Regions from separate parts of the Pantoea trifolii genome, predicted to be linked through region 3. Evidence: predicted binding sites of a transcription regulator. Region 3 holds the regulator's gene; each other region holds the start of a gene.
The links. The regulator PurR, encoded in region 3, represses purine synthesis genes. The targets are predictions, from matches to a motif close to CANGCAAACGTTTGCNTG.
Positions count from the first base shown of each region.

Region 1: the regulator PurR is predicted to act here: its motif matches at 1,234-1,251, upstream of rbsD (D-ribose pyranase).
Region 2: the regulator PurR is predicted to act here: its motif matches at 1,956-1,973, upstream of NQH49_RS12035 (NCS2 family permease).

Region 1 covers NZ_JANIET010000001.1:4,153,233-4,157,805, forward strand. The annotation lists gene rbsA (ribose ABC transporter ATP-binding protein RbsA) at 1-793, opposite strand, end outside; gene rbsD (D-ribose pyranase) at 801-1,220, opposite strand; gene NQH49_RS19355 (YgiW/YdeI family stress tolerance OB fold protein) at 1,393-1,788, opposite strand; gene qseB (quorum sensing response regulator transcription factor QseB) at 1,969-2,631, shown strand; gene qseC (quorum sensing histidine kinase QseC) at 2,628-3,959, shown strand; gene kup (low affinity potassium transporter Kup) at 3,971-4,573, opposite strand, start outside.
Region 2 covers NZ_JANIET010000001.1:2,575,981-2,580,553, forward strand. The annotation lists gene NQH49_RS12030 (hypothetical protein) at 1-176, opposite strand, end outside; gene NQH49_RS12035 (NCS2 family permease) at 438-1,736, opposite strand; gene NQH49_RS12040 (response regulator) at 2,124-2,870, shown strand; gene NQH49_RS12045 (carbohydrate kinase family protein) at 2,807-3,856, opposite strand; gene NQH49_RS12050 (ketose 1,6-bisphosphate aldolase) at 3,861-4,573, opposite strand, start outside.
Region 3 covers NZ_JANIET010000001.1:1,863,231-1,867,803, reverse strand. The annotation lists gene rnt (ribonuclease T) at 1-509, shown strand, start outside; gene NQH49_RS08695 (Grx4 family monothiol glutaredoxin) at 545-880, opposite strand; gene NQH49_RS08690 (C40 family peptidase) at 1,245-2,036, shown strand; gene cydH (cytochrome bd-I oxidase subunit CydH) at 2,093-2,182, opposite strand; gene purR (HTH-type transcriptional repressor PurR) at 2,457-3,482, shown strand; gene punR (DNA-binding transcriptional activator PunR) at 3,479-4,390, opposite strand; gene punC (purine nucleoside transporter PunC) at 4,501-4,573, shown strand, end outside.

The DNA.
Region 1 (4,573 bases), 2.3 Mb from region 3:
CGCTGAGGTTTTCAACTTTTAAGCGGATCTCACCCGGCTGCTGATCGATACGTGGATATTGATCTTCCAGTTTGCGGCCGACCATCATCTCGATCAGGCTCTCTTCGCTGAGATCGCTCACCGCGCGCTCGGCAATAAACTGCCCATCGCGGAACACGGTGACGTCATCGCAAATCTCGAAGATCTCTTTCATGCGGTGCGAGATATAGACGATGCCGCAGCCCTGCGTTTTCAGTTCGTTGATGACGCGGAACAGCGACAGCGTTTCGGTATCGGTCAGCGCATCGGTCGGTTCATCCATAATGATGACTTTCGACTCGAAGCTGAGCACTTTAGCGATCTCGACCATCTGCTGATCGCCAATCGACAAATCGCCCACCAGCTTGTGGCTGTTGAAGCGCAGATTGAGGCGCTTTAATAGCGCATCCGCCTCGGCATACATCTTTTTCCATTCGATACGGCCAAAGCGGTTAACAAATTCGCGGCCAAGGAAGATATTCTCGGCGACGGTCAGTTGCGGAATCAGGTTAAGTTCCTGATGGATAATACCAATGCCCGCTTCCTGCGACGCTTTCGGGCCAGAGAACGCCACATCCTGACCGAGCCACTGCAGGGAACCGGCATCCATGCTGTAAATGCCGGTCAGCACTTTCATCATGGTAGATTTGCCGGCACCGTTTTCACCCACCAGCGCCATCACGCGTCCCGGATAAACAGCAAGCGATGCGCCATTCAGCGCCTTCACGCCGGGAAACGACTTTTCAATCCCTTTGAGTTGCAATAACGGTTGCATAGCGGCCTCAGAAGGTCACGCCGGCGCTCAGGATGACATTCGCATACGGAGAACACTCTCCGCTGCGAATGACCGCCTGACTACGCTGCGTTTGTTGTTTGAATTGTTCATGGCTGGTGTAACGAATGGTGATGACATTCCCCTGGTGCTGTTGCAAGGCTTCGAGCACGGCGAGCAGTGCGCTATGGAGCTGCGGATTGTGCTGCTTAATCTCCTCCGCCATCAGGGCGCTTTCGACTTGCATCTCCTGCGTGACTACCTCAACCACCTGTAAAAATTCGGGCGTACCCGGCGTTAACGCCAGATCGATGCGCTGTGGACCAGCCGGAATCGGCAAGCCTGCATCTGCAATCGTCAGCGTATCGGTGTGCCCCAGGCGAGCAATCACATGAGAGACTTCAGCGTTTAACAAGCGACCTTTTTTCATTTCTTCCACTCCACAGCGAAACGTTTCGCTGATCGGGAGTGTATAAAATGCGCACGGCAACTCAATGGCGGCATCACGGAAATGTGATCGCCATCGAAACGTTTCGCTTGTACCAGAGAGAATTTGAGTTTGGTGGGATATTGGAGCCGCTGCTGCGGCCCCGATGCAGGGATTAAGGCAGTTTACGTACCTGTTTCACGTCCAGTTCGATGGAGTTGAAATCTTTATCCAGTTCGCCGGTCAGTTCTACCTGATCCTTCGGCGTGATGGTCAAACCGTTCCAGCGTTTATGATCGATCTCGACCTTCATGGTGCCGGTGGCATCACGGAACTGATAATCCTCATCACCGATTTGCTTCTCAAGCGTACCGCGCACGGTGATCCAGCTATCGTCCTTCATCTCTTCGGCCTGTTTCACCGTGACAACGCTGGTGTTATCGGCTTTGAAGCCACCAGACTTCACCTGCGCGGATGGCGCATTCGGATCAACAAAGCCACCTTGCTGAGCGGCAAGAACCGGCGTGGCGGCCAGGGCGATGATAGCTAACAGGGCTGCAGACTTTTTCATATGTCACCTCTTTTCCATGAATGTGTTGGTTTACGGAAGCTATTTCACCATAAGGTTCTTAACAGGATCTTAAGAGAATCCGTCGGGCTAACATTCATGAAAAATAGTCTATTTGCCGGGATTTTCGCTGTACAAGAGCGATTGTGCTTCGTATAACTCCGCTTAACAGAAGGAGAGTAGATGCGCATTTTACTGATAGAAGATGACACGCTGATTGGCGACGGTTTGAAAGTCGGGTTAATCAAACTCGGATTCAGCGTGGATTGGTTTGTCTCCGGCGAAGCCGGATTTCAGGCGTTGGCGGCCGCGCCCTGGGACGCGGTGGTGCTGGATCTGTCGCTGCCGGAACGCGATGGTCTGGATATCCTGCGTCAGTGGCGCCAGCAAGGACAGGATGTGCCGGTGCTGATCCTCACCGCGCGCGATGCGCTCGATCAGCGCGTTCAGGGATTGCAGCTCGGTGCCGACGATTACCTGTGCAAGCCGTTTGCGCTGACAGAAGTGGCGGCACGCTTGCAGGCGCTGATCCGTCGCCGTCACGGCCAACTGCAGCCAGAACTCAAACACGGCAAAGTGGTGATGGCGCCCGGCAGCCATAGCGTGCTGTGCGATGGCGAAGCCGTCAGCCTGAAGAGCCGCGAACTGGCGCTGCTGGAACTGTTTCTGCGCAATCCCGGCCGTGTACTGACGCGCAGTCAGCTTGAAGAAAAGCTCTACAGCTGGGATGAAGATGTCTCCAGCAATGCGGTGGAGGTGCACATTCATCATCTGCGCAAGAAACTCGGCAGCCAGTTTATTCGCACCGTACACGGCGTCGGTTATACGCTGGGAGCGGCAGAATGAGTTTGTTTCTGCGCCTCGCCATCGGCTTTGTGCTGCTGATTATGCTGTGCGGCGGCTTGGCCAGCCTCAGCGCCTGGCACCAAACCCGCGATACGGTAGACGAGCTGTTTGATACTCAGCAAATGCTGTTCGCCAAACGACTGATTACGCTCGATCCCACCTCGCTGCAGGACGAAAAACTGCCTAACACCAAGTCGATCCTGCGTCATCATCGTGGCGATCAGGATGACGATGCGCTGGCGTTTGCCATTTTCAGCGCCGACGGCCAGCCGCTGCTCAATGACGGCGAAAATGGGCGTGATTTAGAGTTTGATTACCAACGTGATGGCTTTACCGATGGCCGCCTGCGCGGCGATAAAGAGAGCTGGCGCTTGGTGTGGCTCACCTCAGCGGATAAGCGTTATCGCGTGGTGGTTGGGCAAGAGTGGGAATACCGCGAAGATATGACGCGCGATCTGGCGCTCAGTAGCCTGCTGCCGTGGTTGATCGCCATGCCTTTTATGCTGCTGTTGCTGCTGGCGCTGGTGTGGTTCGAACTGCGCCCGTTGAAGCGCCTCACGCTTTCGCTGCATCAACGAGCGCCGGATGATGCTACGCCATTGCCGGACACGCGCTTGCCCAAAGAGGTGAAGCCGCTGGTGGTGGCGCTCAACGGCTTGTTCAGTCGCATGGCGCATCTGGTACAGCGCGAGCGTCGCTTTACCTCCGATGCCGCCCATGAACTGCGCAGCCCGCTGGCGGCGCTGCGCGTGCAGAGCGAAGTGATTCAGCTGGCCGATGATGATGAAGCGATGCGTAAACGGGCGATTCAGCAGCTGGATAGCGGCATTGTGCGCGCCACGCGTTTGGTGGATCAGCTCTTAACGCTGTCACGCGTAGAAGCTGACGATCTGCGCAGCGAGTTTCAACCGGTGGCGCTGGCACCGCTGCTGCAAAACCTGCTGGCGGAGCACTTCCCGCAGGCAGAACAACAAAACACCGCTTTGCAGTTCACCAGCCACGCCGAAACGGTGATGAACGGTCATCCGCTATTGCTGGGTTTGATGGTGCGGAATCTGCTGGATAACGCGCTGCGCTATTCGCCGTCGGGCAGCACCATTGATGTGCAGCTCAATGTTCGCGCCATTACCGTTGATGATAACGGACCGGGAGTCAGCGATGAGCAGTTGGCAAGGTTGGGTGAACGCTTCTGGCGACCGCCGGGACAGGCACAAACCGGCAGCGGATTGGGGCTTTCCATCGTGAAAAATATTGCCCAGCTGCACGGCATTCGCTTGCAGTTCAGCCAGCGCGCCAGCGGAGGATTGCGCGTCACTTTGAGTTGGTGACGCGCGCAGCGTTAAATCTCGACCTGGGTTCCCAGCTCGATCACGCGGTTCGGTGGGATTTCAAACTGATCCGGCGCGCGCAGCGCATTGCGTTGCAGCGCGAGGAACAGCTTGCCGCGCAGGCGCAGATACCACGGACGATCGCCGATAATCAGCGATTCATGCGACATAAAGAAGGAGGTTTCCATCATGCGGCAGTTCAGCCCTTCAAGGCCGCAGCGGTGGAAAATCTCTTCGACATTTGGCGTTTCGCGCCAGCCGTAACTCGCCACCACGCGCCAGAAGGTTGGCGATAACTGTTCGATGGTCACACGACGCACATTGTGCACATAAGGCGCATCTTCCGTACGCAGCGTCAGCAGCACCACACGCTCATGCAACACTTTGTTGTGCTTGAGGTTATGCAGCATGGCAAACGGAATCACGTTCAGCGCCCGCGACATATACACTGCGGTACCCGGCACGCGTACCGGCGGCGATTTCTCCAGCGACGCGATCATCGCTTCGAGGGAATTGCCGTGCTCATGCATACGACGCAGCAGGCGGAAACGCTCGCTTTTCCAGGTGGTCATGATGATGAACATCATCAACGCCAGCGTCAGCGGCAGCCAACC
Region 2 (4,573 bases), 710 kb from region 3:
GCAAAATGCTCTGAACGCGCCGTAAGCACCGCAACATCTGTCTGAATCTGCTGTGTGGTTTTTTCCAGCTGTTCAACCCGTTTGGTTAATTGTTCCATTTGATGATCTCCTTTGTTTCCAACGTCAAAAATAAGCGGTGGGAACACACGAGTTGTATTGCTAATGGGGTAATCCATTACCGAGTCCTCTTCCATCGCGTTGCTCAACCTTTCCACCACACCGTTAGTGAAACAGATTTGCGCAGCGTTAACATTCCACGATCCCGCCATTCGCAGCACATTTTTTGCGGGCAGGTTTACACAACACGCACAGCCTGGGCCGTTTTGAGATTGAAGGAAAGTGAGTATCAAAAAGGATTGCGAGGTGACACGCAGAAAATAAACGAAGGGATGCAACAGCAGACACGGAAGCCCGAGCGGGCTTCCGTTAAGCAAGATTTACGCGCTCAGCCAGCCCAGTTTGATGACAAACAGAATCGACAGAATGATCAGCGCCGGGTTGACCTCTTTGGTGCGACCGCTCAGCAGTTTCACCACTGTCCAGGTGATGAATCCGAAGGCAATACCGTTGGCGATTGAGTAGGTCAGCGGCATGGTCAGCGCTGTCACGGTAACCGGCGCGGCGGTGGTGATGTCTTTCCAGTCAATATCAGCCAGACCAGATGCCATCAGCACCGCAACAAACAGCAGCGCTGGCGCAGTGGCATAAACCGGTACGCTGCCCGCCAGCGGCGAGAAGAACAGGCTCAGCAGGAACAGAATCGCCACCACAATTGCTGTCAAACCGGTACGGCCACCGGCGCTGACGCCCGCAGCAGATTCCACATAGCTGGTGGTGGTTGACGTACCGAGCAGCGAGCCAAACAGCGCGGCGGCGCTATCTGCGATCAACGCACGACCCATTTTCGGCACGTTGCCCTGCTCATCCGCCAGTCCAGCACGCTTGGTCACACCTAGCAAGGTGCCGGTGTTATCGAACACGTCCACGAACAGGAAGGCGAAGATCACGCTGACCAGGCCAACGTTAAACGCACCCGCGATATCCAGCTGCATAAAGGTTGGCGCGATAGAGGGCGGAGCTGAGAACACGCCGCCAAACGGCGTCAGGCCAATGCCCATGGAAATAAAGGTCACCACCAAAATACCGATCAGCACCGCGCCGGTAACGCGACGCGCTTCCAGCACCACAATGATGAAGAAGCCGAGCAGCGCCAGCAGCGGGCCCGGTTTGGTCAGGTCGCCCAGGCCAACCAGCGTAGCTGGGTTATCCACCACGATGCCCGCGCCTTCCAGCGCGATGATCGCCAGGAACAGGCCGATACCGGCACCAATACCGGCACGCAGTGGCAGCGGAATGCTGTTAATAATCCACTCACGAATTTTGAAAAGCGACATGGCAAAGAAGATCACCGCCGACAAGAACACCGCGCCCAGCGCGACTTGCCACGTGTAACCCATATGCAGAACCACGGTATAGGTAAAGAAGGCGTTGAGGCCCATGCCCGGTGCGAGTGCAATCGGATAGTTAGCGATCAAGCCCATTAACACACAGCCAATCGCCGCAGCCAGACAGGTCGCCACGAAGACCGCACCTTTATCCATGCCGGTTGCACCGAGAATGCTCGGGTTAACAAACAGGATGTAAGCCATTGCCAGGAAGGTAGTGATACCCGCAATGATTTCTGTGCGAACCGTTGTGTTGTGCGCTTTTAATTTGAAGAGTTTTTCTAACATCATCATCTCTCATGAGCGGAGTCGGCACGAATGCGCGCGCTCCTTGCCAATGTGGTTTACAGACTTATTGTTGTATTGGACGCAAGGCGTTTAACCTTCCCCTGTCCTCATAGCAATAGCTATGCCATCACCCTACGCAATCGATTACGTTTCCGAATAATGCTTCGCTTAGGATAATTCCGAACCAGAATGAGGCGCGATTATGGTGCATTGCACCAGCGCCGCGCAATCGTTTTCCCTCGTTGCGATTGTTTGGCAAAAAGAGTGCGGCACTGCACGCTTCCGCACTCTGCCAGGCGATGGCGCTCACGTTTCTGTTGCTTGAATCTGCAGCTAAAAAACATCGGGTTACACTGCATTTAACCCTTTCGTAACAAAAGAGGCGCATCCATGAAGCCCGCGATTTTGGTGGTCGATGATGATCGTGCAGTGTGCGAATTGCTGCACGATGTGTTGAATGAACATGTGTTTACCGTTTATTGCTGCCATCAGGGTAAAGATGCGCTGGCTCTGCTGGCGCTACATCCGGAAATTTCGCTGGTGATGCTGGATATGATGCTGCCAGACACCAACGGCTTGCTGGTGCTACAGCAAATGCAGCGGCAGCGTCCCGATCTGCTGGTGATCATGTTGACCGGCATGGGCTCGGAAGCGGATATGGTGGTGGGACTGGAGATGGGCGCGGATGATTACATCGCCAAGCCTTTCAACCCACGCGTGGTGGTGGCACGAGCGCGCGCTGCACTGCGTCGCTGCGGACGACTGGCGCAGCCGGAAGCGTTGCCGGATGAAGGCTGGCAATTTAACGGCTGGCGGCTGGACGATGCGCGCTGTCAGCTGTTCAATCCACAGCGCGAAAGCGTGCCGCTGACGCAAGGTGAATACACGCTACTGCGTGCGCTGGTGGCGCATGCGCGCAAAGTATTAACCCGCGATCAACTGCTCGAACTGACGCACAGCGAAAGCCTCGAGGTGTTTGATCGCACCATTGATGTGCTGATTATGCGGCTACGACGCAAGATCGAAAGCAACCCGCATCAACCGAGCCTGATCCGCACCATTCGCGGTCTCGGCTATGTTTTCTCCGCCGATGTGATGCGTCCTGCCTCTTCGGCGCGTGAAACGCAAATCGCCTGATCCATCCAGCGCTGCATCTCGGCTAATGGCCGCGTACCGTCCAGCGCGTTGGCGGCATGCAGATTAAAACAGGCGCAGGTGTGCGCCAGCTTCAGCGTTTCCGTCAGCGACCAGCCTTCGTGGCTGGCATAAAGCACACCGGCGCAAAACGCATCGCCCGCGCCAACGCTACCCACGATCTCTTCCGGCGCTAAACACCACGCGGGCTGCCAACGCCCTTCGCCTTCTGCTTGCTGGCCCCACGCCCCTTCCGGTGCGTGAATCACCACCCGCTGACGTACGCCTTGCTGCAGTAGCCAGGTCGCCGCCTCGGCAAACGCTGAAGGCGCGGCAAGCCCTTGCGGGGTGCGCAAACTGATGCCGGTGAGCGATTGCGCCTCCAGTTCGTTGATCACCAAATAATCGAGCCAGCGCAGCGCGGGCACCACCAGCGGGCGATATTCGCCCACGCGCGACACCAAATCGAGTGAGGTGAGATAGCCGCGCTGCTGCATCTGCGCCAGCAATCGTGCGCTGCGCGTGCCGTATTCCTCGTCCGGCACATCAAGGCTATCCAGCAGCAGCAAATAACCAAGATGGAATATGCGATGGGATGTGGAGACGTCGGCGAAATGCGCCAAATCGAGCTTGCCATTGGCACCGCGAGCATGGAAGAAGGTGCGCTGGCCGTCCGGCGTAGTCATCACCTGCGTCATCGCCGTGTTGATGCCTGCGGTGCGCTGCACAAACTGGCGGTCGATGTGATGATCGTCCAGCAGTTGCAGGATGAAGTCGCCGTCGCTGTCCTCGCCCACCATGCCGACGCCCGCCAGCGGCAAATTCAGCTGCATACGCGCCAGGGTAAACAGCACGTTGAGCGCCGCGCCGCCGCTGCACTTCTCGCTGTGCTGAATCTCCGTCAGCCAGCCCTGTTCCGGCCAGTGGCTGATGCGCTGCACGTGATCCACCAGCATGCTGCCGGCACCGATGATTCCGTTACGCACCATGCTGTCAGGCCCTCCCGGCGCTGCCGAACACCTGCATCTGCTGCGCCACCACGTTGGCGATGTCACGCTCCACGGCCATCAGCAATTCGGCAAAGGCGTCGTAGCGTGCATCGCGCTGAGTGATCTGCGCTTCAATCGCCCCGAGCGCCGCCTGCGACATGCCGGTGTAAAAGTTGATTTTATTGATGCCGAGGCTAACGGCGCGGCGGAAGTCCGCATCGCTAATGCCGGAACCGCCATGCAGCACCAGCGGAATGCCAGCGGTCGAGCGAATCGCTGCCAGCCGGTCAAAGTCGAGTTTGGGTTCGCCTTTGTATTTGCCGTGTGCATTGCCAATTGCTACCGCCAGACAATCAATGCCGGTGGCGTGCACAAAATCAGCGGCCTGCGCCGGATCGGTAAATTTATCGCTGTCGGCCTCGCCAAACAGCGCCCCGCCTTCATCGCCGCCCACCGCACCCAGTTCGGCTTCCACCGAAACGCCGAGCGCGTGGCACATCTTCACCACTTCGCGCGTCTGGCGGACGTTTTCCTCGTAGCTGAGCGTCGAGCCATCGAACATGACCGAGGTAAAGCCAAGACGAATCGCCTGCATCACCGCCTCAAAATGCAGGCCGTGATCGAGATGCAGCACCACCGGAATATCGTGCAGCGCCGCTTCGGTGCGCACGGCGGCGACCAGATGTTCGAGGTTGACATACTTAAAATGCACTTCGG
Region 3 (4,573 bases):
GCGATGAAACGCTGCACTTCCATGTGGAACCGTTTGAAGGCGCCATTCTGAATCCTGCTGCGCTGGCGTTTACCGGCATCGATCCCACCAATCCGCTGCGCGGTGCGGTTAGTGAATACGAAGCTCTGCATGCGATTTTTAAAATGGTGCGCAAAGGCACCAAAGATAGCGGCTGCAATCGCGCGATTATCGTGGCGCACAATGCCACTTTCGATCTCAACTTCGTGATGGCGGCCGCAGAGCGCGCCAGCCTGAAGCGCAATCCGTTCCACCCTTTTGCCACCTTTGATACCGCAGCGTTAAGTGGTTTAGTGCTGGGGCAAACCGTGTTGGCGAAAGCCTGCAAAGCGGCGGGAATGGAGTTTGATAGCACACAAGCGCATTCGGCGCTGTATGACACCGAGCAAACCGCGACGCTATTTTGTGAGTTGGTGAACCGCTGGAAACGCCTGGGCGGCTGGCCGCTGGCTTTCAGTGAAGAATCTGCAGACGAGGCGTCTGCCGAGTAAGCAAAGAAAAGGCCGACATTTGTCGGCCTTCTGCATTATTCCGCTTCTTTATACTTCTCAGCGGTCTCTTTCAGCAGTGGCTGAAGTTCGCCGCGCTGGAACATCTCAACGATGATGTCGCAGCCGCCGACCAGTTCGCCATCGACCCACAGCTGCGGGAAAGTTGGCCAGTTAGCGTATTTTGGCATTTCAGCGCGAATATCCGGGTTCTGCAGAATGTCCACGTATGCGAAACGCTCGCCACAGGCAGAAAGCGCCTGCACGGCTTGCGCCGAGAAACCGCAGCTTGGCAGCTTCGGAGAACCTTTCATGTACAGCAGAATCGGGTTTTCTGCGATCTGACGCTGAATTTTTTCAACAGTACTCATTATTGCCTTCCTTAATCTTCTACTTCGTGTTTGTTTATTGTAGCGATTTCGCTCCCGGACTGAAAACGGGATTTTGCGTTTGCACTGGCGAATCGCCATGTTTGTTAAGTTAACGCATGACAAATAACATTTTCATATCATTAATTGGCATTAATAAATTAATAATTAGCAATAGTTTCGCTGCGTTAACCAGCTGAAATCGCTCATTTTTGCTACAGAATCAATCTGGTAACATATTAATGGAAAAAGGCCTTACCTTTTGGAAAAAAAGTGGATTAGAATTGCCTCGGCGCTGGTCACTTGATCAGATTTCTCTCACTTTGCCGCAGTCTGCTTTCATTCAGCCTGCTTAACCTGTAACCGGATTATGCGTCTACTAATTACGCTTTTCATACTGGCTTTCGCCCAACTGTTTTTTAATGTGGCTGCTGCATCTCCGCATGCGCCCGTTAATGCCAGTTCGCTTAAAGCAGAGAAAAAGAGCGCACGTGAAGACGAGCGCCGCAAACGACGCCCGGTGAAAACCACCACCAAAAAATCGCGCCTGACTGCTGTTCAAAAATTCAAACTCAAAAAACAGACCAAAACAGAAACCGCGCTGCACAAGACCACCAGCAAAAAATCCCCGCTGAAACTTTCTGCTAAGAAATACGGTCATCAACGTTTAGCGAAGAAAACACCTGAGATCGCCGTCGATGATGAAGCGTTAGCGCTGACCGGCATCAAAATGAGTAAGGCGCACCGCCAGCGTTATCAAAAGGCGCGTGAAACGGCGATGACCAAATTGATGGGCCAACTCGGCAAACCCTATCAATGGGGCGGTGCTTCGCCACATACCGGTTTCGACTGCAGCGGCTTAGTGTGGTACGCCTATAAAGATCTGGTGAAATTCAAACTGCCACGCACCGCTAATGAGATGTATCACCTGCGCGATGCGGCACCGATTAAACGTGAAATGCTCGAGAAAGGCGATTTGGTGTTCTTCCGCATCAATAATCGCGGCACTGCCGATCATGTGGGCGTGTATCTCGGCAACGGGAAATTCATTCAGTCGCCGCGTACCGGCAAAGATATTCAGATCAGCGCATTGGGTGAGGATTACTGGCAGAAACACTATGTGGGCGCGCGTCGCATGATGACGCCAAAAACTATTCGCTAGTTGTTGCGCAACAATCATAAAAAAGCCGGATGCTGTTCTCAGCTCCGGCTTTTTTGTTAATGCATGATCGCGGTAAAGCTGAAGGCGATAATCATCAACAGTGCGCCAACAGTGGTCATTAGCGCCAGTTTCAGGTCGGTATTCATCACAACTCCTTAGTCACACAATTATTAGGGTTAAAGCGATTTTCGCACAGCAATGGGCAAAAATCTCGTTTTATACGCATCAGCTTGCTAGAATCGCCGCCTTTCGTTGCGCAACAGATTTTGCGCATCCTGTATCAACAGCGTGATGAAGTGATTTCGCCTGCTAAAACACACCGTTTTGCCCGCTTTTTTGGGCTGTAAAAGCATTAGCAGACGCAAACGTTTAACAATATACTTATCAGTAAGTTGCGATAAGCCCAGGAGTACCATTTTCATGGCAACAATTAAAGATGTCGCAAAACGCGCGGGTGTCTCAACCACCACGGTTTCGCATGTCATCAACAAAACGCGTTTCGTTGCGGAAGAGACGCGTAACGCCGTATGGGAAGCGATCAAAGAATTACACTACTCGCCCAGTGCCGTGGCGCGTAGTCTCAAAGTTAATCACACCAAAACCTTGGGTCTGCTGGCGACCTCCAGCGAAGCGCCCTACTTCGCTGAAATTATCGAAGCGGTGGAGAACCGGTGTTTCGAACGCGGCTATACGCTGATTCTCGGCAATGCGCACAACGATCTGCAAAAGCAGCGCGCTTACCTGTCGATGATGGCGCAAAAGCGCGTCGATGGATTGCTGGTGATGTGTTCGGAATATCCAGACGATTTGCTGCAGATGCTGGAAGAGAACCGCAATATCCCCATGGTGGTGATGGATTGGGGCGCGTCACGCGGTGATTTCACCGATACCGTGCAGGACAATGCGTTTCAGGGCGGTTATCTCGCCGGGCGTTATCTGATCGAACGCGGCCATCGCGATATCGGTGCCATTCCAGGCCAGATGGAGCGCAACACCGGCGGCGGACGTCACGCTGGCTTCCTGCAGGCGATGAGCGAAGCGGGCATTACGGTGCGTCCGGAATGGGTGGTTCAGGGCGACTTTGAACCTGAATCGGGCTATCAGGCGATGCAGCAGATTTTAAATCAGAAACAGCGTCCAACCGCGGTGTTCTGCGGTGGCGATATCATGGCGATGGGCGCGATTTGCGCCGCTGATGAGATGGGCTTGCGCGTACCGCAGGATATCTCAGTCATTGGCTACGATAACGTGCGCAACGCGCGCTATTTCACCCCAGCGCTGACCACCGTGCACCAGCCGAAAGCCGAACTGGGTGAAAAAGCGCTGGAAATGCTGCTGGATCGCATCACCAGCAAGCGCGAAGATCCGCAAACAATCGAAGTCCAGCCAACGCTAATTGAACGCCGTTCGGTGGCGTACGGTCCGTTCCGCGACTATCGCCGCTAAGCCGACACTTCGCTGAGCCATTCGTGGTTCAGCGTTTCGGCATCCCCGAGATAAGCCAGTAACCACGCCAGCGCCGGTGACGCGCGCTGTTCTGACCAGCTAACGCAGCACGGGCTGTCCGGAAAAGCCTGCGGCAGCGCCAGTTCAACCAGTTTATGGCTGTCCAGCAGTGGACGCGCCAAATGGCCCGGCACCATTCCGACGCACAATCCTGCCAGCAAACAATCCATCCCGGTTTCCCACTCTGGCACTACCAACCGCCGCTGATTATCCAGCGTCCACGTCATACGGCGCGGCAACGCACGCGAGGTATCTTCCAGCACCAGCGATGGCCACGCCCGCAAGGTTTCATCATCCAGTTCCGTGCTGTTGACCAGCGGATGGTCGGGACTCACCACACAGCGCCAGTTCAGCGCGCCCATATCCTGAAAGGCAAAACGTCCACCCACCGGGATCGCCTGGGTCGCGCCAATCGCCACATCAACCCGGCCATCAGCCAACGCATCCCATACGCCGTTGAACACTTCGTAGCTGATAATCAGCTCCATATCGGGAAAATGGCGATAGAAATCCTTCACTAACTGCCGCGTGCGCTGCGGTTTAACAATGCAGTCAACCGCGATACTTAGCTCCCCACGCCAGCCATTCGCCAGTTGCTGACACTGTCGACGGGTTGCCAGCATTTTTTTGATAACAGATCGCCCTTCGCGTACAAAATGCTCGCCCGCCGGTGTCATCACCACTTCGCGGTGCTGGCGCTCAAACAGCGGCACCGCCAGCCAGCTTTCCAGCTGTCGCACGGTATAGCTGACGGCAGAAGGCACGCGATGCAGCTCCTGCGCGGCCGCACTAAAACTGCCGGTGCGCGCCACCGCATCTACCACTTCAAGCGCATATTCTGACCACATAATTTTGCCTTCAAAAAATTTAACAGCACTATGCAAATATTAGCGTTTCACAAAGCGCGTTGCATCCTTTTACACTCCCCGGCGTTCAACCTGCCCAAAAGAGAATCAACATGTTGTCGTCTAAAGCATTTATGCCTTATCTCGCCGTGCTCAGCATGCTCGGCTTTCTTGCCACGGATATGT